Regions from separate parts of the Halomonas citrativorans genome, predicted to be linked through region 2. Evidence: predicted binding sites of a transcription regulator. Region 2 holds the regulator's gene; each other region holds the start of a gene.
The links. The regulator FNR, encoded in region 2, switches genes on or off when oxygen is low (the NO sensors DNR and NnrR bind a similar motif). The targets are predictions, from matches to a motif close to TTGATNTANATCAA.
Positions count from the first base shown of each region.

Region 1: a site for FNR is predicted at 1,909-1,922, ahead of kdgD (5-dehydro-4-deoxyglucarate dehydratase). Genes of this name have one in related genera too.
Region 3: a site for FNR is predicted at 3,419-3,432, ahead of frdA (fumarate reductase (quinol) flavoprotein subunit). Genes of this name have one in related genera too.
Region 4: a site for FNR is predicted at 3,164-3,177, ahead of INT20_RS01750 (YfcC family protein). Genes of this name have one in related genera too.

Region 1 is NZ_JABUYX010000007.1:1,617-7,127, forward strand. Features, by position in the region: gene INT20_RS09340 (alpha/beta fold hydrolase) at 134-931, shown strand; gene INT20_RS09345 (metallophosphoesterase) at 941-1,702, shown strand; gene kdgD (5-dehydro-4-deoxyglucarate dehydratase) at 1,995-2,912, shown strand; gene INT20_RS09355 (TRAP transporter substrate-binding protein) at 2,955-3,947, shown strand; gene INT20_RS09360 (TRAP transporter small permease) at 4,008-4,544, shown strand; gene INT20_RS09365 (TRAP transporter large permease) at 4,548-5,511, shown strand, end outside.
Region 2 is NZ_JABUYX010000008.1:104,744-110,254, forward strand. Features, by position in the region: gene INT20_RS10355 (putative nucleotidyltransferase substrate binding domain-containing protein) at 1-619, shown strand, start outside; gene INT20_RS10360 (3'-5' exonuclease family protein) at 628-1,278, shown strand; gene ttcA (tRNA 2-thiocytidine(32) synthetase TtcA) at 1,510-2,421, shown strand; gene fnr (fumarate/nitrate reduction transcriptional regulator Fnr) at 2,408-3,160, opposite strand; gene hemN (oxygen-independent coproporphyrinogen III oxidase) at 3,223-4,650, opposite strand; gene INT20_RS10380 (sulfite exporter TauE/SafE family protein) at 4,736-5,461, opposite strand; gene INT20_RS10385 (heavy metal translocating P-type ATPase metal-binding domain-containing protein) at 5,458-5,511, opposite strand, start outside.
Region 3 is NZ_JABUYX010000004.1:149,396-154,906, reverse strand. Features, by position in the region: gene frdD (fumarate reductase subunit FrdD) at 1-361, opposite strand, end outside; gene INT20_RS07115 (fumarate reductase subunit C) at 358-759, opposite strand; gene INT20_RS07110 (succinate dehydrogenase/fumarate reductase iron-sulfur subunit) at 770-1,522, opposite strand; gene frdA (fumarate reductase (quinol) flavoprotein subunit) at 1,519-3,306, opposite strand; gene INT20_RS07100 (anion permease) at 3,650-5,119, shown strand; gene menH (2-succinyl-6-hydroxy-2,4-cyclohexadiene-1-carboxylate synthase) at 5,139-5,511, opposite strand, start outside.
Region 4 is NZ_JABUYX010000001.1:397,306-402,816, forward strand. Features, by position in the region: gene INT20_RS01740 (M20 family metallopeptidase) at 1-173, opposite strand, end outside; gene INT20_RS01745 (LysR family transcriptional regulator) at 501-1,403, shown strand; gene INT20_RS01750 (YfcC family protein) at 1,461-2,894, opposite strand; gene INT20_RS01755 (GFA family protein) at 3,511-3,933, shown strand; gene INT20_RS01760 (DUF2784 domain-containing protein) at 3,997-4,410, shown strand; gene INT20_RS01765 (S8 family serine peptidase) at 4,403-5,511, shown strand, end outside.

The sequences.
Region 1 (5,511 bases), on a different contig from region 2:
GAAAAATTGTTTTGGCAGATTGTTTTGGCAGATTGTTTTTGCGGAATATCTCGACGTGCTATGTTGGTTTAGGCACATAGCTTATGTCTTCAACATATGTTTTAAAAAGGCTTAATAACAATAGAGCTACGCCATGACCTCATCAATCGCTTATCACGACCACTGGGTGTCATTGTCTCACGGACACCTGTTTGCACGCAGCTGGGAACCCTCGGCGCTGAGTTCTGATACACCGATTATTTTATTACACGACTCTCTCGGCTGTACCGCCTTATGGCGTAGCTTTCCAGCAGCGCTATGCGAAAAGACCCGACACCGCGTTATTGCCTATGACCGGCTGGGGTTTGGTCAATCGAGCGCCTGTCTTGAGCCGCCACCGTTGAGCTTTATTGACGATGAACCCGGCACTGATTTTGCCGCTTTATGTGCAGCGCTTGCGATAGACCGCTTTATTGTATTAGGCCATAGCGTGGGCGGCTGCATGGCCATTCACTGTGCTGGCGCTTATGCGTCACGGTGTCTGGGGCTGATTACGATTGCTGCTCAATCGGCTAACGAGGCGCGTACACGTTCTGGTATCGAACAGGCAAAAGCCGCTTTTAAAGCGCCAGAACAGTTTTCAAAGCTGGAAAAATATCACGGTCATAAAGCCCGCTGGGTGTTAGATGCCTGGGTTAATACGTGGCTGCATCCTGACTTCATCAACTGGTCATTGGTACCCGCGCTTGAACGCGTGCATTGCCCCACATTGGTATTGCACGGCGAGAAAGATGAATATGGCTCGCACCGCCAGCCGGAACGTATTGCCCGGTATATCCAAGGCCCGGCGCACTGCGAAATACTTAAAAACCTTCACCACACCCCTCACCGCGAAGATGAAGCGCAGGTGATCAGGCTTATCGACTCGTTTATCGAAGAGCTTTCCCGTTAAGGAGATTGGATGCGTCTGCGTATTTTATCCGACCTGCACTTGGAGCACTTTGCGGACAGCCGCCCGTTATCCGATGTAAAGGCCGATGTTGTGATGTTAGCGGGGGATATTCATCATAAAGCTGAAGGCTTAATCTGGGCACGGGCGCAGTTTCCCACGCTGCCAATTCTGTTTGTGCCGGGGAACCATGAGTTCTATGGCACCTGTATGCCGCTGATGCGCGAAGAGCTTAAGAAAGAGGCCAAGCGGCTTGATATCGAACTGCTGGATAACCGCGCCGTCACGCTCAACGGCGTACGCTTTTATGGCACGACCCTCTGGACCGATTTTGCGCTTTACGCCAGTGATCCGACGAAAAATCCAGCCCATACCGAGTCCAAAGCGCTGCGCTACATGCCCGATTTCAGAATCATCCAAACGTCACCGGGCACGACGTTGACACCCCAAGCGAGTCAGCAGCTGCACACTGAAGCCCTCGCTTGGCTTGAAGGCGAACTGTCCAAGCCGTTTGATGGTCCCAGGGTAGTGATCAGCCATCATGCGCCGCTTCACCACTGCATTCCTGATCAATATTTAGGTGATGCGCTATCCCCAGCCTTTGCCTCTCATCTGCCGCAGTTGATGGGCAAAATGGATCTATGGATACACGGTCACGTTCATGAACCGGTGGATCTTATATATGCCGGTACGCGCGTACTGGCTAACCCTGGCGGATATCCGGATGAGTTTAATTCACCGCTTTTTAAGCCGGATTTAATCATCAATATTTGATGCCTACCGATATTAAGTTGGTTCCGGCAAAATTGCTTAGGGGCTATTGTTCTCCATGAAGGTGCACCCTCTAGGGCAAAATCTTGTTTTTATTGCTTAAAAAAATTACTGGGTTTTTAAAAGATATTTTAGACGCTAGCACTTTGGTCGAAGCTTAAAGCTTTTTACTTGCAGGTGTTGCGCGTGTTGATTATTTTCTAGTTTGTATGATGTATGACAAATAACTAGTTTACTACGATTTTACCTATTGCCATGTAATTAAACATGGATGAGAAAGCATGAGGACGTTTCTGTGAAATTTTCCAAACAAGAAGTAATACAAGCAGTTGGAGATGGACTACTGTCATTTCCCATTACCGATTTTGATCAGAACGGAAAATTTGACGAAAAAAGCTACCGCGAGCGCTTAGCGTGGTTTATCAGCCACGACATTTCTGCCGTGTTTGTAGCTGGTGGTACGGGCGAATTTTTCAATTTGACGCTTGAAGAGTATCGCCAGATTGTTCGTGTAGCGGTGGAAGTAGTCGATGGTAAGCTGCCGGTAATCGCAAGCGCTGGGTTAAGTGTTGAAGCGGGCAAGGCCTTTGCTGATGCCGCCTCTGAAGCCGGTGCCGATGGTATTTTGTTGATGCCCCCGTACCTGACAGAGTGTCCGCAGGATGGATTAGTCGAGTATGCGCGGCAAATTTGTGATGCCACTGATATCAACGTCATTTACTACAACCGAGGGAACGGGGTTCTGAATGCCGAGTCGGTGCAAGCACTCGCGGATGCCTGCTCGAACCTTATCGGTTTGAAAGATGGTAAAGGCGATATTCAGGCACTCAACAAAATCATTAAAACGGTCGGTGATCGCTTAGTGTATGTGGGCGGTGTGCCTACGGCAGAGATTTTCGCAGAAGCGTACCTGTCAATTGGCGTTAATACCTATTCATCTGCGGTATTCAACTTTGTACCCGATATGGCGGTTACGTTTTATAAAGCGCTCCGCAACGGTGATAAAGACGTCGTTAAACGAATCACGAACGATTTCTTTATTCCATTTATTGATCTGCGTGATCAAAAAGCCGGTTACGCGGTTAGCTTGATTAAAGAAGGCGCGGATATTATCGGCCGCCCGGCTGGAAGCGTTCGTGCGCCTTTAACCATGCCCACCCAAGAGCAACGCCAGCAGTTAGAGCGCCTGGTTGGTGTAGCGCGTTCTTTCTAAAAGCTGAAAAAAACCACAAGTAATAATAAGAGGTTTTAAGTGATGAAAACAAAAACTATCCGTCGCCAAGCGCTGTTTGCCCTAACGGGTGTCTCGCTATTAGCCGCTGCTGTTTCTGCCCAAGCCGATAACTGGCGGGGCTGGAATATTCACCCTGACGGTTACCCCAATACGGTAGCGCTTGAAGCCTTTGCCGAGGCAGTTAAAGAGCAAACAGAAGGGCGCGTTACCCCCCGTGTTTACAACAATGCCGTGCTGGGTGATCAGTCTGATGCGATTGAGCAAACCCGCAATGGTGCGTTGGATTTCGCTAATTTCAATATGGGGCCCATGGGACCCATTGTTAAGGAAACGAATGTTTTCTCGCTACCTTTCCTATTTACCGATGTAGACCATATGCACACGGTAATGGATGGCGAGATTGGTCAGCGCTTTGCTGATGCATTGGAAGATAAAGGTCTGGTAGTGCTCTCCTGGTTCGATTCAGGCGCCAGAAGCATTTACAACACCAAGCATCCGATCAACACCCCAGAAGATGTTCAGGGCTTAAAGATCCGGGTCATGAATAACGATCTTTACGTCGAGATGATGGAGGCGCTTGGCGGCAATGCGACGCCAATGGCGTATGGCGAGGTTTACCAGAGTTTAACCACCGGTGTTCTGGATGGTGCTGAAAACAACTACCCCTCCTTTGAATCCAGCAACCACTACGAAGCGGCGGAATACTACTCCTTAACCGAGCATTTGATTATTCCCGAGTGCCTGTGTGTTGCCAAAGCCAGTTGGGACAAGTTATCCGAAGAAGACCAGGAAATCGTTCGTGAAGAAGCGATGAATGCTTCCACCATGCAACGTGAGCTGTGGGTCGAAAGCTCTGAAGAGAGCCGTCAGATTATCTTGGATAACGGCGTGGAAATTAATGAAGTAGAAGATAAAGCGGCTTTCCAAACATTGATGGAGCCGATGTATGAAAACTTTATCGCTAATAACCCGGGCACGGGTGAGCTGATCGAGGAAATCAGAGCCGCTCAATAATTTTCTTATGACTTCCTTTCGGCGGCTTGATGCCGCCGAAAGATTAAAAGGAAATGTGTCGTGAGTATAGAACTTGAAACACCCAGCAGTAGAAAAAGCACGACAAAAGAAGGCTCTGTAGACCGCGTGTTGGATGGCATGGCTGAGCTATGCGTGCTTGTGGCGGGCATCATGCTGGTCGTTCTTATTGCTACTTTCGGTTGGCTAGTCTTTGGACGTTATGTGCTTAACAACACGCCAACCTGGGTAGAGCAAACCTCCCTGATATTAGTGGTATATATCACCTGTTTGGGCGCCGCTGCCGGCGTCAGATACCACAGCCATCTGAATATCGACTTTGTTCGAGAGAGCTTTCCTCCTTTTCTGCGCGGATTAATGCACCACATCTCGGATCTTTTCATTCTTGTATTTGGTGGTTTTATGGTGGCTCAGGGCTGGAAGCTGGTCATGACAAACATGGAAAGGGCTATTCCAATGATTGGTCTCTCTGAAAGCTGGCGTGCAGCCCCACTGGTAATTTGTGGCGTGCTGATCATGCTGTTTGCAGGGGCGGATATAGTGCAACGATTACTGTCTCGAAACGCTGGGAGGGCATAAGTCATGGGGCTGATGATACTGTTTGGAATTTTTTTTCTCGGCCTTGTCGCAGGTGCACCGGTCGCTTTTGCCGTTGGGCTGGCCGCTGTCGCTGCGTTTATGTATGAAGGGCTACCGCTGTTTGTCGCCTTTCAACGTATCTTATCCGGCATTTCCGTTTTTTCGCTACTGGCGATTCCGTTTTTCATTTTCGCCGGTGAGCTGATGCTTCACGGCGGCATTTCAACCCGGCTTGTTCGCCTGGCCTCCGCTATGGTGGGGAGGATGCGCGGCGGTCTGGGGATGGTCAATATAAGCTCTTCGATGCTGTTTGGCGGCATCTCGGGTTCAGCGGTAGCCGATACGTCTGCCTTGGGCTCGATTCTTATCCCGGTGATGAAAGAGAAGGGCTACGACGCTGACTATGCCGTCAACGTTACGGTGACCTCGTCGGTCGCCGGCGTGGTCATTCCGCCCAGCCATAACATGATTCTCTATGCCGTAGCGGCGGGCGGCGGTATTTCCGTTACCCAGCTTTTTATTGCCGGTATCGTGCCTGGCATCCTGATGTGCTTAAGCCTGGCCGTGGCCGCTTATATCGTGGCCGTTAAGCGTGGCTATAAAGGTGAGGCATTTCCCGGCTGGCAAGCCCTGTTTCTTAGCCTGATCGCCTCGCTGCCTGGCTTGATGACCGCTGTCATTATTGTCGGCGGCGTTCTTTCGGGCATCTTGACGGTAACGGAGTCCGGGGCTTTTGGCGCCATCTACGCCATTATCGTGACCGGGCTTGTCTACCGTGAACTTAAGTGGTCGTCCTTCAAGGCTGCCGTTATTCAGTCGGTTAAAACCACATCGCTGGTCATGATTCTGGTGGGCTGCGCATCGGCTTTCTCTTATATGCTGGCGCTCTATAACGTGCCTGAAATGCTGACCACCGGGTTAATGACGATTTCAGACAAGCCTGTGGTTATCTTTTTGATGCTTAACC
Region 2 (5,511 bases):
TAACCCCGAGTGGGTTGCCAGCGTTTCTCAGTGGAAGAAGCGTATTGCTCAATGGGCCAACGTGCGCGATGGCGATAGTTTAATGAAACTTGCCATTATGCTGGATGCTCATTCAATGGCAGGGAATCCATGTTTACTTGAAAGCGTGCGCGAGGCGCTATTTGCGCGCTGTGCCCATGATGAAATTCTGCTTTCCTACTTTGCGCGTGCGGCTCTGCGTTTTTCAACACCGCTGACGCTTTTTGGTTCGCTTAAAAAGCCTCAGCACGGTATCGATATCAAAAAAGGCGGCATTTTTCCGATTGTCCACGGTGTACGTACCATGGCGCTTGAGCGGCGCATCAGCGTAACCTCGACGCTGGGCAGGTTGACGGCACTGGTTGATGATGGCCGCCTTGAACGACGCACCGCTGATGATTTAGGAGAGGCACTTTCACTGTTGACCGAGCTGCGTCTTAAACAGCAACTTAGCGGGCAGGATATGGACGATGCGCGCTCCAATCACGTGGTGGTGCAAGAGCTCTCGTCACTTGAGCGCGATTTATTGCGCGAGTCGCTACATATCGTTAAAGACTTTAAACAGCGCCTCTCCTATCGTTACCATTTAGAATATTCATGAGCAGCGCTATGCAAGGCAGCAAAAAAGGCATGGCACTGCTGGGGCAAACGCTGCGCAGAACGTTTAAGCGTGAGCGAGATCGGCGCCGCTATGCGAATTCGCCTTACGCCTGGCTTTTCCAGCCCTATATGGGGGAAGAGCTAGTGGCGCTGGCTTGCGAATCACTACCCGGTGAAACGCCGGTATTAAGTGTGGCTGCTGTGGTACTTAATCAACAGCAAGTGCACACAAGCCAGCCGTGGGTGGCAACGTTTGCCGACCCTCAAACGGTTGACCAGCCGGTGCTGCGCCAGCATCAGCAGCTTTACAATCCCGCCACGGCGGTACCCCTCTGTGCCGAGACACTGCATGCGTTTACCGATTTTATTGGCAACCGGCCGCTGGTCGGGTGGCAACTGGACCAGCAGTTTTGCATGCTTAATAGAGCCTTTAGAGCGCACCTCGGGTTTGGGCTACCTAATGTTCAGGTCGATGTGGCCAAACTGCATCAACGCCAATTGCGCCGTTTACACCCGTTAGTGGAGTCTTCCCAACCGTTTTCCGAGGCGTTGGCCTGCTGGCAAGTGCCTACTATCTCGACCCAGAGATTGCTAGGTAAAGCCACCGCAAGCGCCTTGCTGTATATGCGCTTACAGCGTGATATGACGCAGTCGGGTTAGCTTCTAGCGTAGTGGTGCCTGTGCCGATGGCCGTATTGATAACCGTATTGATAACCGTATTGATAACCGTATTGATAACCGTATTGATAACCGTATTGATAACCGTATTGATAACCATAGTGATGACCGTAGTTATGATCATAGTAACGACGTGATTTTGCCAGTTGGGTGAACGGCGGGAGTATTGTTAGAATAGCGGCTGCTCCTTCTACCATTGGCAGTGCTTATATCATGCAACACCTTGATCATTTTGACCCCGCCGCGGCAACCGTTGCACCGACGCCTGACCTGCAAGGCCAGCCGGCGCTTGAGGATGCCAAACAGAAACGCGAATTCAACAAGTTGCAAAAGCGGCTGCGGCGCGAGGTAGGTAATGCAATTATCGATTACCAAATGATCAATGAAGGCGATCGGATCATGGTCTGCCTGTCGGGGGGGAAAGACAGCTACACCATGCTTGAGATTTTACGCAACCTGCAGCGCAATGCGCCGGTGAATTTTTCACTGGTGGCGGTCAATATGGACCAAAAGCAGCCTGGTTTTCCTGAGCATATACTGCCCCGGTATCTGGAAAAACTCGGCGTGGAGTACCGCATTCTGGAGCGCGATACATACTCGGTAGTGAAAGAAAAAACGCCGGAAGGCAAGACAACTTGCGCGCTTTGCTCGCGGTTAAGGCGCGGGTCGCTTTACGGGTTTGCCGAAGAAATCGGCGCCAACAAGATCGCCCTTGGCCATCATCGTGAAGATATTCTGGAAACGCTGTTTCTGAATATGTTCTTTGGCGGCAGCCTGAAGGCAATGCCGCCCAAGCTGCTTTCCGATGACGGCAAGAATGTCGTGATTCGTCCGCTGGCCTACTGTAAAGAGGCGGATATTGCGGAGTTTTCGCGCCTGATGGAGTTCCCGATTATTCCCTGCAACCTGTGCGGTTCGCAGCCGAACATGCAGCGTCAGGTCGTTAAGGAAATGCTGGCCGAGTGGGACAAAAAGTATCCGGGGCGTTTGGAAAGCATGTTTAAAGCGGTCACTAACGTCGCGCCTTCGCAGCTAGCTGACCGCGACCTGTTTGACTTTGCGGGACTGGAAGCCAAACAGGAAGCACTCATGGCGGGGCGTATTGAAGCATTTAACGTGAGCTAATCACCGGCTCTTCCTCTTCAGCAAGCGCTATAAGCCGCTGCATATCGAGGATGTTAACCTCGCGCCCTGAGACGGCCACCACGTCTTGCTGCTGAAAACGGCTCAAGATACGGCTGACCGTCTCAACCGCCAGCCCCAGATAATTGCCGATATCCGCACGCGCCATTGAAAGCCTAAAGCTGTAAGGCGAGTAACCCCGACGCCGAAAACGCTCTGAAAGCGTCAGTAGAAAACTGGCCAGCCGCTGGTCGGCGGTTTTGCGCGACAACAGGCGCATCATGCGCCGGTCATCGCGAAGCTCCTTGCTCATACTGCGGTACAGCTGACCACGAAGCTCCGGCAGCTCCTCTGAAAGCAGGTCCAGCCGATCAAAGGGAATTTCGCAGATGGTGGTGGTTTCAAGGGCAATCACGCTGCCTGGGTAGTGCTCTTCGTCAATGCCGTCCAATCCGACAAGCTCGCTGGGCAAAAAGAAGTTAGTGAGCTGATCGTTGCCATTACCTTCGCTGGTTACCTGTTTTAGGCTGCCTGAGCGAACGGCATACACACTGGTAAAACGGTCGCCTTGACGAAACAGTGTTTCGCCCTTTTTCAGCGGTGCTCGGCGTCTGATGATGGCATCAAACTGCCCCATGCCTTCAAGCTCAAGCGCTAGTGGAAGGCAAAGCGAGCTTAGGCTGCAGGTCTGACAGCGTGCTTCTTGAAGAAGCGAGCGTCGTTGGCTTGTCGAGGGTAGCATGACTATCTCCCTGTTTCTCTTTTGCCTAAATGGCTATCTACCGCAGGCGTTGATGCCGCCGGTTAAACGATTCTTGAGTAGCGTTGGCCTGAGTGCCCCGGAAGGTAAGCATCAAACGCCATGGCCAGTTGGCGAATCAGTAAACGGCCCATTGGCGTCGCCTCAAGCGTATCATCCAAGCGAACGATTAGCCCGTCCTGTTCAGCAGTGCGTAGGCTTTCCAGCGCACTGGCAAAGTAGTCGTTGGCGTTAACCTGCCATTGCCGGCTAACCGCTGCTAAATCCAGGCGCATATCGCACATTAAACGTTCGATAACGTCGGCTCGTATTAGGTCATCCTGATTTAATCGTACGCCTTTCACGGTAGCCAGTCGACCTTGATCCAGGTTCTCTTCGTAGCTAGCCAGGTCAGTAGGGTTTTGCGCATAGCTATCGCCTATTCGGGAAATAGCTGACACGCCCAGACCGATAAGATCGCATCTGGCATGGCTGGAGTAGCCCTGAAAATTGCGCTGTAGGGTGCCGTTGGCTTGGGCAACCGCCAGGCTGTCATTGGGTTTGGCAAAGTGATCCATCCCAATATGTTGATAGCCCGCAGCGGTCAGCATGTCGATGGTCGTACGCAGAATCGAAAGCTTTTCATCCGCACCTGGCAGGTCATCCACGCTGATACGTCGCTGAGGCTTGAAGCGTTCAGGCAAATGCGCGTAATTAAACACGGATAAACGCGCCGGATTTAACGCGATCACCTGTTCAAGCGTCTTGGCGAAGCTCCTTTCCGTTTGAAAGGGCAGACCGTAGATTAAATCCAGATTCAGCGAGAGAAAGCCCAACCGGTGTGCTTCATCCATTAGTGTTTCGGTAAGCACGCGAGGCTGATGACGGTTAATCGCCTTTTGAACGCGTGGGTCCAGGTCCTGTACGCCAAGGCTCAGGCGGTTGAAGCCCAAAGACTGCAGGTGGCGCAGGGTTAAAACATCGGCTTCGCGCGGGTCGATCTCAATGGCGTAGTCACGCTCTGGTGCGTTTGAAAGACCGAAGCGTGCGTCCAGGCGGTCAATCAAGTCGCCCATCTGCTCCAGTGAAAGAAACGTAGGGGTGCCTCCGCCCCAGTGCAACTGATTGACAGGGCGCTTTGTATCCAGATGACGGGCCGTCAGGACCATCTCACGATCTAGCCGATAGAGATACGACTCGGCCAGGGCGGTGTTTTTCGTCGCAATTTTATTGCACGCGCAATAAAAGCAGATTTTGCGACAAAACGGGATATGGACATAGATGGAAAGCGGGCGCTGACTTGCGTTGCTGCGCTCAATGGCCTGGGTCGCATCTTCGGCGGTAAACCCTTCGTGAAAGGCCAGCGCCGTCGGGTAGGAGGTGTAGCGTGGGCCGCTTTTATCATAACGGCGCAGCAATGCGTCATCCCAGCGGGTGCTGGATGACGCGGTAGCAGTAACGGATGAGGGGACAGCCGTGGCACATACAGGCATGAAGAGGCGCTCCGGTAGCTGAAAATACGTTTTTAAAAGCTACCGATAGGCTAGAGAACATAGCGCTGTAGTGCGTTGCGCCAGGTCAATGATTGGCGTGTGAGTGTCCGCCTGAATGCCCACCTGAGTGCATGTTGAGTGCCCACAGCTGCCATACGGCAAAGCCGATAATGACGAGCGCGGCGATGGTTCTTGTCGCGGGGTGACGAATAAGATGATTAAGCTTGCGTGCGGCAAGTCCTGTGGCCAGTAGCGCAGGCAGGGTGCCCAGGCCAAAAGCGCCCATTAATAAAGCCCCTTGAAGCGGCCGGGCCGTCGCCAGGCTCCAGGCCAGCATTGAATACACCAGCCCACAGGGCAGCCAGCCCCAAATGGCGCCTAGCGCGAATGCCTGGGGGAAATGAACCACCGGCATCAAGCGTCGGCCCCAGGGCTCAAGGTGACGCCATAATCGTTTGCCCACGGCTTCCACGCGCAAAAGCCCTTTCCACCAGTTAGCAATATACAGCGCCATGAGAATCAGCATGAGCGCTGCAACGCCTTGCAACAGCTGGCGCGCCAGCAGTGAGGGCGAAAGCACGGTGCCCAACGCGGCTACCAGCGCGCCTGCCGTCATGTAGCTTAATATTCGGCCCAAGTTGTAGCTTAGCAGTAGGCCGCCCATACGCGCCGAGCTACGCATGCTGGGCGGGATGGCAAAGGTTAATGCGCTCATGACGCCTCCGCACATGCCGATGCAGTGGGCCCCGCCCATCAATCCAAACACGAACGCGGCAATAAGCGGAGGAAGATCAAGCCCGGTTGGGTTCATGGCACGCTTTTGACTGCTGAAGTGGATAAATGGGAGGTGGATACGTTGGA
Region 3 (5,511 bases), on a different contig from region 2:
CGCCATACATCAGCTTTTTATTGGTAGTGTCGCGGCCCAAAATAAGGTCAAACATTCCGTGGCGCAGGCGATGGGCGGCATGAAACAGCGGCAAACAGACCGCCGCACCAACAAATAGAAAGCCTGGCACGCTGAATAGCAGTGCCGATGCACGCTCATGGCTGAGTGCGTTGGCAGGTAGCCAGCCCAAGGGAAGCAGCACGGCAAAAAACAGGATGGCAGAGGGCAGCAGCACAGCAAAACAGACGCCACCTGCACTGAATAGCCCCCACCACAGCGACTCATCGTAGGCCTGGTGGTGGAGTGGCTGATTCGTGCGCTGGCTGCCTGCGCCTGACGCATTCATGGTTGGTTTAGTCATACAGACGCCCTCCCAAACAGCCAGATGAACAGCAGCAGTACGGCCAGAACGCCCGCCCACTGCCCCGCCACAATCGCCTTATCCGGCAGTTGGTAGTTACCGATACGCAGCGGCATAACGCGAGGAAACAGCACAAAAAAGGTCGCCGCGTGAAACAGGCTGGCGGCTAGCGCCAAAAGGTTGAGCAGCAAAACGATGGGAGATCCCATAAAGGCGATCCATCGTTGCCAACTCTCTGGGCCCTGGAGCAGCGCGACCATGCCCGCCAGTATGCAGAGCAGGAAAAAAACCAGCGGTAACACCGTCGCTTCACGCAGCATATAGAGTTTAAAAAAGCGGAGTTTCAGCCACCAGTTACGTTTTAACGGCACAAAGCGTTGAGATGTCGACTTATCCATACCCTTTCTCCTAGCCCTTAAACAGCGCAATTAGCGTGTGCTTAGCGGACGCCACTTTGCTCTGATTGATAGCCGCCGCTGGGTCAACGTGCTTGGGACACACCTTTGAGCAAAAGCCCACAAAGGTGCAGCTCCACACACCTTCATGGCGGTTCAATTCGGCCATTCGCTGCGTGCTGCCATGGTCCCGGCTGTCCAGGTTATAGCGGTGCCCCAGTGCAATGGCTCCTGGGCCAATAAACTCAGGATTAAGCCCAAACTGCGGGCAAGCGGAGTAGCAAAGCCCACAGTTGATACAGTTAGCGAACTGCTTGTAACGGGCAAGCTGTCTGGGCGACTGTCGATAGGTTTCTGGCGCCTTCGGATCAAAGGGCTTTACCGGATTGTCGTCTATCAGATAGGGCTTAACGGCGGCCAGGTGATCGAGGAATATCTCCATATCAACCACCAAGTCGCGCTGCACGGGAAAGTGCGCCAATGGTTCAATGCGGATCTCATCGTCGAAGTCGCGCAGGAAGGTCTTACAGCCAAGCTTGGGGACGCCATTCACCATAACGCCACAGGAGCCACAGATCGCCATGCGACACGACCAGCGGTAGCTCAGAGTGCTGTCGAGCTGCTCTTTGATGTGATTCAGCGCATCCAGCAATGAGGTGCTGTCGTCGACTGGCAGCTCATACTCCTGCCAATAGGGCTCGGTAGAATTGTCGGGTAAATAGCGTTTGACGCTGATGCGCCGGGTGGATACCTGCTGAGTACTCATGCCTTGCCTCCCTTGGACGCATCCCCGTAGGTGCGTTCTGCGGGCGCGGAAAAACGCACGTCAACTTCCTGCCATGCCAACCTAGCGTGTGCATCGCCCTGATAAAACACCTGGCTGTGCTTGAGGTAGTTAACGTCATCGCGCGTTTGCATGCCGTCATCCAAGCGCTGGTGAGCGCCGCGGGACTCACGCCGCTCCAGTGCGCCAAGGCAAGATGCCTCGGCAATATCCAGCCCGTAGCCAAGTTCAATGCACTCAAGCAACTCTGTGTTGAATATTTTGCTGGTGTCGTTGACACGAATCTTCTGGTAGCGCGCCCGCAGTTCACGAATCGTCTCCAACGACTGCCGCATACCCTCTTCGGTACGATAGATACCGCAGCCACTCTCCATGGCCTGCACCATGGCATGCTTAAGCGTCACCCAAGTCTCGCCGCTGCCCTCACCATCACAAAGATGCGCTAGCTTTGCCTGCTGATGGGCAGCCTGGGTTTCCAAAAGGTGCATGTCTGCCCACTCGGTTTGCGCCGCGAGCTGGCTTGCCTGCTCCCCCGCTAAACGACCAAATACCAACAGCTCGGTGAGCGAATTTGAGCCTAAGCGATTAGCACCATGTAAACCAACAGAGGCGCATTCGCCCGCCGCATAAAGCCCGGCAACCGACGTTTCACAGTGGGGATTGGTTTCGATACCGCCCATGGTGTAGTGCACCGCTGGGCGAATAGGGATCGGCTCTTTGACCGGGTCAACGTTAATGTAGGATTTGGCCAGCTCGCAGATAAAGGGCAGGCGTTCAAGAAGGTAGGCTTCGCCCAAGTGGCGCAGGTCTAGATAGACCACATCGCTATCGCCAAAGGTGCCGGTGCGGCCCGCCTGCTGCTCCTGCCAAAAGGCCTGTGAGAGCTTATCGCGAGGGCCCAGCTCCATGTACTTGTTTTCGGGCTTGCCCAGTGGGGTTTCCGGGCCCAGCCCGTAATCCTGAAGGTAGCGATAGCCATCTTTGTTAAGCAAGATACCGCCTTCACCACGACACGCTTCGGTAATCAAAATGCCGGAGCCGGGAAGGCCCGTGGGGTGATACTGAACAAACTCCATGTCCCTGAGCGCCACGCCGTGGCGATAGGCTATCGCCATCCCGTCGCCGGTCACGATCCCTGCGTTGGTATTAAAGCGAAACAGGCGCCCGGCACCTCCTGTTGCCAATACCACGGCTTTGGCGCGCAGCAGAATAAGCTCGCCGGTGGCCACTTGAAGAGCAATGACGCCAATGACAGCCCCTTCATGCACGGCAAGATCAAGGACGAAATACTCATCGAAGCGCTCAATCTGGGAGTATTTGAGCGAGGTTTGAAACAGGGTATGCAGCATGTGAAAGCCGGTTTTATCGGCGGCAAACCAGGTACGTGCGGTTTTCATGCCGCCAAAGCGGCGTACCTGCACATTGCCATCTTCCTTGCGGCTCCAGGGGCAGCCCCAGCGCTCCATCTGCACCAGCTCCTGGTAGGCATGATGCACAAAATAATCCACCACGCCTTGCTCAACCAGCCAGTCGCCACCCGACACAGTGTCGTCAAAATGTGCCTGATGCGTATCCTCCTCGCTGGTTACCGCCGCCGCACCACCCTCAGCAGCAACGGTATGGGAGCGCATAGGATAGACCTTGGAAATCAGTGCGATGCTTTGAGAAATGCCCTGTGCCTTGGCGCTTTCTGCCGCGGCGATAGCGGCACGCAAGCCTGCGCCGCCTCCACCCACAATCACGATATCGAAATCTCGATGCTGCATGATGCTCCCTTTCTGTAGCCAGGCCAAAGGCGGTAGTGACGACACGCTTCGATGCGGTGTCTTTGAACTTATCACACTCCAGGTACGTGCTATCCCCGCATGCCAGGCTCTATTGACGCATATCAAGAAATGCACCTTTAAGACAGGCGATGCTTTAACAAGAGTAGTTAAGTTTAATTTCTCATTTATTAATTTTAATAAAGAATTCCAACTACAATTTTTAACTATTAGTCGCTATCGCCATTCTCTGCAATGTATGTAACCGCAAGCAGATGAAAATCAACAGCGTTAGCAGTGAAGAGATTCGGCTGCTTTCGCAGCCAATAAGAGGGGGCAGCTTGATATGAACAGTAGCGTGCAATCGGCATTTGACTGGAAGTTGTTGGCGCCGCTTGTAGTGGCCATTATCGTTGCGTTGATACCCACGCCTGAGGGGGTTGCACCTCACGCTTGGTACTTCTTCGCTATTTTCCTGGGCTGTGTGGTTGGGCTGATTTTTGAACCCTTGCCAGGCGCGGTCATTGGGTTAATCGGCGTGACTCTGGTGGCACTGCTCTCCCGTTGGGTGCTGTTTTCACCCGAACAGCTAGCAACCGAAGGCTTTAATGCTGCCAACCAGGCCTTTTCATGGGCAGTTTCGGGGTTCACCAACTCGACTGTATGGCTAATTTTTGGCGCGTTTATGTTCGCGCTGGGGTATGAAAAAACCGGCCTTGGCAGGCGCATATCACTTTGGCTGGTCAAGGCCATGGGCAAGCGCACATTAACGCTGGGCTACGCGGTAATGATCGCCGATGCGGTGCTGGCGCCTTTTACACCTTCCAACACGGCGCGTAGCGGGGGCACCATTTATCCAGTCATTCGCAATCTACCACCACTTTACGACTCCCTGCCCAATGACCCCAGCATGAAACGCATGGGCAGTTTTCTGATGTGGACAGCGATCACCTCTACTTGTGTGACCAGCTCGCTGTTTCTAACCGCGCTTGCCCCCAACCTGCTGGCCATTGCTCTGACAGAAAGCGCTACCGGTATCCATATTAACTGGGGGCAGTGGTTTATCGCCGTAGCGCCCGCTGGCATTCTGCTGCTGTTGCTGGTCCCACTGCTCTGTTACTGGCTATGCGCGCCAGAAGTGAAAGCCGGTGAAGAAGTGTCCAACTGGGCGCGGGATGAGCTGAACAAACTGGGTGCGCTTACTCGCAACGAGATACTGCTGGTCATCATGGTCGTCACTGCGCTACTGCTGTGGATTTTTGCGGGCGATGTTGTGTCCGCATCCCTGGTAGGCCTGGTGGTGATTTGCTGCATGCTGCTGACCGGCATCGTGAGCTGGAACGATATCCTCGACAATCGAGCTGCCTGGAATACCTTTGTGTGGTTTGCAACACTGGTGGCGCTGGCAGGCGGGCTGAGCCAGGTCGGGTTCGTCAATTGGTTTGGTGGCATGGTGGGTGAACAAATCAGTCACTTTAACCCCGTCATGGCGATGGTGGCGCTCACGGTGATTTTCTATCTCCTGCACTACCTGTTTGCCAGCGTCACGGCCCACGTTACCGCCCTATTGCCGGTGATGCTGGCGGCGGCTTCCGGTATTGCAGGGTTGGATATGCAGATGTTTATCCTGCTGCTGCTCCCCACCTTGGGCTTTATGGGCATTATTACTCCCTACGGCACCGGCCCAAGCCCGGTTTACTATGGCAGCGGCTATCTGCCAAGCGCCCTTTATTGGCGGCTTGGGGCTATTTTTGGTCTGCTGTTCTTAGTGGCCTGGCTGGCTATCGGTTTGCCGTGGCTGCTGTTGATTAACTGAATCCAGGTGAGCGAGCCGTTTAGCCGAGGCGTTGATACCATCGGCTAATCGGTTCGGCGATGCTTTTCGCTTGCTCTGTATGCAGGTTATGCCCACCTTCCAGCGCCATAAGGTGCACACGAGGGGCTACGTTAGCCAAGCGGTCGGCAAGTGCATGAAATTTAGTATCCTGCCGACCTGAAAAGTAACCAATGGGAAGTGACGTTTCAGCCAGCCACGGCCACTGAGATGACTGCCTGCCGAGCGACGTGCTTCGCAGCATTGTCGCCACGGACGGGCCATGATTGGCCAGCCGTCGTTCAATCTGCCGCGCTCGCTGCGTATGCGTAAGGTCAGCAAAGACGGATTGCCGATACCAGTCGGTAAGCACGCGTTCAAGAGGTTCCAGTGCA
Region 4 (5,511 bases), on a different contig from region 2:
GGGCCAATTTCTTGTTCAAGGTACGCGTTGAGTGTATCGGCACAGGCGGGGTCCTGGCTGACTGTGCGCATGGCAATACGTTTTGCCAGCGTCTTATAAAAATTACCGTTTGAAAGCTCATCACTCGCTAGCTGAATCGCCTGTTCCCGTTTTGAACGCTGCGGTGTTGTCATGGCGTGCCTTTTTATCATTGGGCTTTTAGTGGTCGTTGAGATGAGCCTAGCCCTTGCTCTTGTTTGCAGCAATCATTAAGATTTCAAACTACCTTTCTAACTATTAGCAATCACCGGTAGATGTTTGAACTGCTGCCGATAGCGCTATTCACCCTGCTAGGGTTTGTACGAAAAGTCGCTGAGCGAAGGCCAGACAAGGCAAAAATCAGTAAAAAAACGGAGTTTACATGTGTAAATGAGTATTTTGAGCTGGTTTTTAACGCCGTATGGGCGAGCGTAAGCAGTTTTCGTACAAAGCCTAACAGGCAGGTCATCAATGAGGCCGTTATGCAGGATCTCCACTTGCGCTACTTTCAAAGCGTTGCGAAAGCGGGCTCGTTGTCCGCTGCCGCTGAAGAGTTGCACGTTGCTGTTTCAGCGGTTAGCCGCCAAATCACCAATCTTGAGCAGCGCCTGGATATCAAGCTGTTCAACCGCCAGCCGCGGGGTATGCAGTTAACCGAAGCAGGCAAACTGCTGAACGCCTATGCACTGCGTAACCAGTTAGAAGTTAATAGCGTTATCGATGAGATGCAGGATGCAATGACACGCCAACGCCAAACCATTGTGGTGGCTTGCCCTGATGGCATGGCGTGGCACTTTCTTCCCAGTGTTATTTCGCGCTTTATTACTCAGCATCCTGATATTCGGTTTGATCTGCAGATGGCCGATTCAGCGCGTGCTTCTGAATTGGTAAAAGAAGGCAGTGCTGATATCGCCTTAACCTTTAGCCTCTCGCCGGATATTGGCGTAAAGGTGGTTTCAAGCCATAACGCCGCAATTAGTGCCCTTATGTCGAGTGAGCACCCGTTGGCAATTAATGACGTTTTGTATGTAAAGGATTTATGCGACTACCCGCTTACCATGTCGCTTAATGGCTCGACAATGCGCTATCTGTTTGATGTCGCCTGTAGCTTGTCCGGTATTAAGGTATTCCCAAGCTTCTCCTGCAATTCACTGGGCGCGACCTATACCATGGTCAGCGAGCATCCCAATATGATCGGGTTGTGTAGTGCCGTAGCGGTAAGCGGTAAAATGCATAAGGATGGGCTGGTTTTAAAGCCGCTACACGAGCCCCAGCTTTCTCAGCGAAGCCTTCAAGTACAGGTGATGGCTGAACGCTACCTGCCTGCTCATATCGAGGCGTTTTTAGTTGTTCTGGAAGAGAAGCTGACGGCCGTTGTCTGTTGAGCGCATACCCGTTAGATGCCAAGCCACCCATTATGGGTGGCTTGGAAGCGAACCTGCTTAAAACGGACCGTAGTTAATCGCAACGGCAACCCCGACAAACGCGCCGCCGATGACAATCCAAATCAATACCAGTGGTAGCACGAATTTGAACCACTCCACGTAAGAAACGCGGGCGATCGCCAGGCACGCCATCAAGGTGCCAGAAAGCGGAGTAATAATATTGGTAACGGCATCGCCCAGCTTGAAGGTGATGAAGGTCGACTGGCGGGTGACTTCCAGCATATCGCCAATGGGAACCATAATTGGCATCACGATAGCGGCCTGGCCGGTACCCGAAGTAATCAATCCGTTAAATACCAGGTTAAACACGTATAAAAGCTCCATGGCGACAATCTTGCCATGACCATCTAAAGAGCTTGCGACGCTATGTACGAGGGTGTCGATGAGCTGTGCTTGTCTAAGCAACACGATGACAGCGGCGGCGACACCCACCACCAATGCACCGTACATGACTTCGCTTGCGCCATTCATCAGGCGTTTTACAAAATCGTTGGGAGACATTCTGCCGATCAGTGCCGTGGCGATCCCCACCATTAAAAACGTGGCAGAGAGTTCGGTGATTCCCCATCCGAAGTTAAAACCGCCGTACAGGAAAAACACAAAGGAAGCGGCAAATATCAGCAGCACTAACTTATGAGAAAAGGTAAAGGGCGGCAGAGCGCCAGGCTCATGTGTGGCTTCGGTGTTATCAAAGGCGTCTGCTCCCATCACGCTATGGGCCGGGTTCTGCTTGATACGTTTGGCATAGCGGCAGATGTACACCGTGGTAACGGTCAAAAAGACAATAAAGATAACGCCACGGTATATAAATCCGGAAAACAGCGGTAGCTCGGCAATGGTTTGCCCGGCAACGGTAACGGTCGGGTCAAAAACGCCTGCACCGAAGCCTGCGTAGGAGCCTAAAAAGATAATGGCCACGCCTACAACGGGGTCAAGCTTCATTGAGCGGGCAAGAAACAGTCCGATAGGAATAAAGGCAATGGCCAAGTTGGCACCTACCCCAACCGATGCAAGCGTTGAGAACGTAGCGCAAAAGATAAAAATAAGAACATTTCGACGGCCATTGGCCTTGCTAATGAGTTGGTGAATACCTGCGCTGATGGCGCCTGTTGACTCAATCACCTTGAGCACGCCGCCGACCATCATGATTAAGAAGATCAGTGGAGCCGCCGCCACCAGGCCTTTTTGAATAGCGGTAAACAGGTCCATTACGTTCAGGGGCGCTGCAGTAATGTACTGAAAGCTATCGGTGGCGACCTGCGTCAGGCCATTGTTGTTGGTTCTTTCGTAGCTTCCTGCGGGGATTATATAAGAGGCGAGCAGTACCAGTACCATAAAGCTAAACAGGATGATGAACACATCCGGCATAGGGCGTTTTTTCTTCATTGTTTGTGCCTTTTCTGGCGCGCCTTTACTCAGCTTCGTTGTCATATTCGTCTTCGCGGTCAGAGGGTTATCGTTTTATTGGTGGCGCTACTCTAGGCAGTATGTGCGACTCAAACGCTCAACGACAAGCGATACGGGTAGTTATCACTGTCGTATTTTTTAAACCGTGTGCATGGCCGAGGGGGTAGGTAGGCCGAAGCGGTTTAGTGTGAGGCGTAGCATCGGGTGGTGACGTTTTGTGTACTTCCACGAAATAGGTTAGGTAGAAGGTCCATAGCGCCTGGTTCGCAGGTGGTGAAAGGGCCACCTTTATGTTGTTTTAAATCAACCTACCAAGGAAGCCCATGGCTAACAATTGTGCATTTATCAAATGTGTTTTCTATTTTAGGCAAGCACGCTTGGCAGTCAGAAGGAAGCATCCGAGCAACCCAATAAAGCCGCTAAACGGTCGATTCAAAATGCCCGCTCAACGATGTTTTATGTCGCTGTAGATAACAGGTCTGCGGGCCATATCGCGCAATTTTACGCGTTAACAGCGCATAGCCAAGCGGCCTGCTACTGTCTATATAGAACCTGCTACTGTCTATATAGAAAAGGTGGGGTTTAGGGTTCGCTCTATTAAGCATGAATAGACGGTGTTACGTATCTAACGGAGGATCATATGCAATCCAACATTGAGCATCGGGGTAGCTGTCTCTGCGGTGAAGTGCAGCTTTTAACTCATTTAGACAGTCATCATGTGGCGGTTTGCCACTGCAGCCTTTGTAGAAAGTGGGGTGGAGGGCCGCTGTTTGCGGTTGAGTCCCAAAACGAGGTGGATTTCCAGGGGGCTGAGCATATTGCTATCTTCAGCTCCTCAGAGTGGGCCGAACGCGGTTTCTGCAAGCAGTGTGGGACGCATCTGTTTTATCGGTTAAAAGAGGGCGGGCACTATGCTATCCCTGTGGGGCTTCTGGAGGATAACGGCCAGTGGCAGCTTGAGGAGCAGATATTTATTGAGCAAAAACCAGCGTTTTACTCGTTTTCTCAAGCTACCAGAGATTTAACCGGCGAGGAGGTTTTTGCTCAGCATACTGGCAACTAAGAGGTTTCGTGGCCACCGCAAACACTGGCTACCTCCTCTGCCTATGCTTCACTTGGGAGAGATATGGCCCCTTCACTACTTCTGCTCATGGCGGATGCGATATTAGTCGTTCATGTGCTGTTTGTTGTCTTTGTCGTCTTCGGGTTGCTGGCTATTTATGCCGGTTATTTTTTAAGGTGGCGATGGGTGCGAAATAAGAGATTTCGTATTTTGCATTTGTCCGCTATTGGGTATGTAGTGGTGCAGTCCTGGTTGGGCGCGGTTTGCCCGCTTACTACGTGGGAAATGGCCTTGAGAGAAGAGGCCGGCACAGCCACCTATACGGGGTCCTTCATTCAGTACTGGTTGCAAAGCCTGCTTTACTACACGGCGCCGGAGTGGGTGTTTGTGCTGCTTTATACGGTTTTTGGTAGCTTGGTGTTATGCAGCTGGTTTTTAGTGCGGCCAAACCAACAGAAAGGAAGCGATGATGGCTAATAAATCTAAAAGCAACGGAAGCGAAAGCAACCCCTCTGGCAAGAGTGGCTCATTAGCCACAATTTCGTGCGGTGCTGAACGGCTGCTTGTGGCTGCTCTTGAGCGAGGCGCTAATTGTCTTGAAACCGGGCGTTTTCTTATCAGTTATCGTGAAGGGCGAATGGAAGAGGGCATTAAGTCTCTTAAGGATCAAAAGTTTCGAGTGGCCGACGCGCGTGACTTTGCTGACCAAGCCGTCAGTTTGGAAGACGTCGGTGATGCGGAGGTTGTGGTGTTCTCAGAACTTGGGGTTGCGCTTGTTGGCAGTGACGCTTTACAGCTGCATGGGATGAGTCTCAAAGACCCTATTTCAGTCGATAGCCCAATAGAAATTATTGAGCCAGAGTATTTTGCCTTTTCCGAAAATTCAGAGTATCTGCGAGGTTTTTTGCGGGCTGCGAGTACGATTGCTCGCGATCTTGGCGCTGATGTGGATCTGGATGAAGCCCAAGACAAGCCTGAGCCGGGCAAGCCAGAAGCGACCTGGGGATTGATTCAATGCAATGTGTTGCAAAGCCGATGGAGTGGGGCTGGTATTAAAGTAGCCGTGCTGGATACCGGGATGGACCTTGGCCATCCTGACTTTGTAGGTAGAGAGTTTATTACCCGCTCATTCGTAGGAGAGCCGGTTCAAGATATCAATGGTCACGGAACACACTGTATTGGCACGGCCTGCGGCCCCAGGGTGCCTTTCGAAAATGCTCCTCGCTACGGTATCGCGTCCGACTCACAGGTGCTTGTTGGAAAGGTGCTCACCAACTCGGGTAGCAGTACGGGGGCGGGAGTACTTGCGGGAATGAATTGGGCGATCGCCAATCGATGTGACGTCATTTCGATGTCGCTGGGCAGTCAAAGTCCTGTGCAAGCTGCCTACACCCACGCGGGTGCTGCGGCTCTGCGTAAAGGGTGTTTGATTATTGCTGCCGCAGGAAACTCTTCTGCCCATACGGGAGCGCCTGCCAACTCACCTACTGTCATGTCGGTTGCATCTATTGACGCCAACTTAAAGCCTTCGAGCTTTTCTAACGCAGGCAAAATCGAAATTGCCGCGCCGGGCGGCGA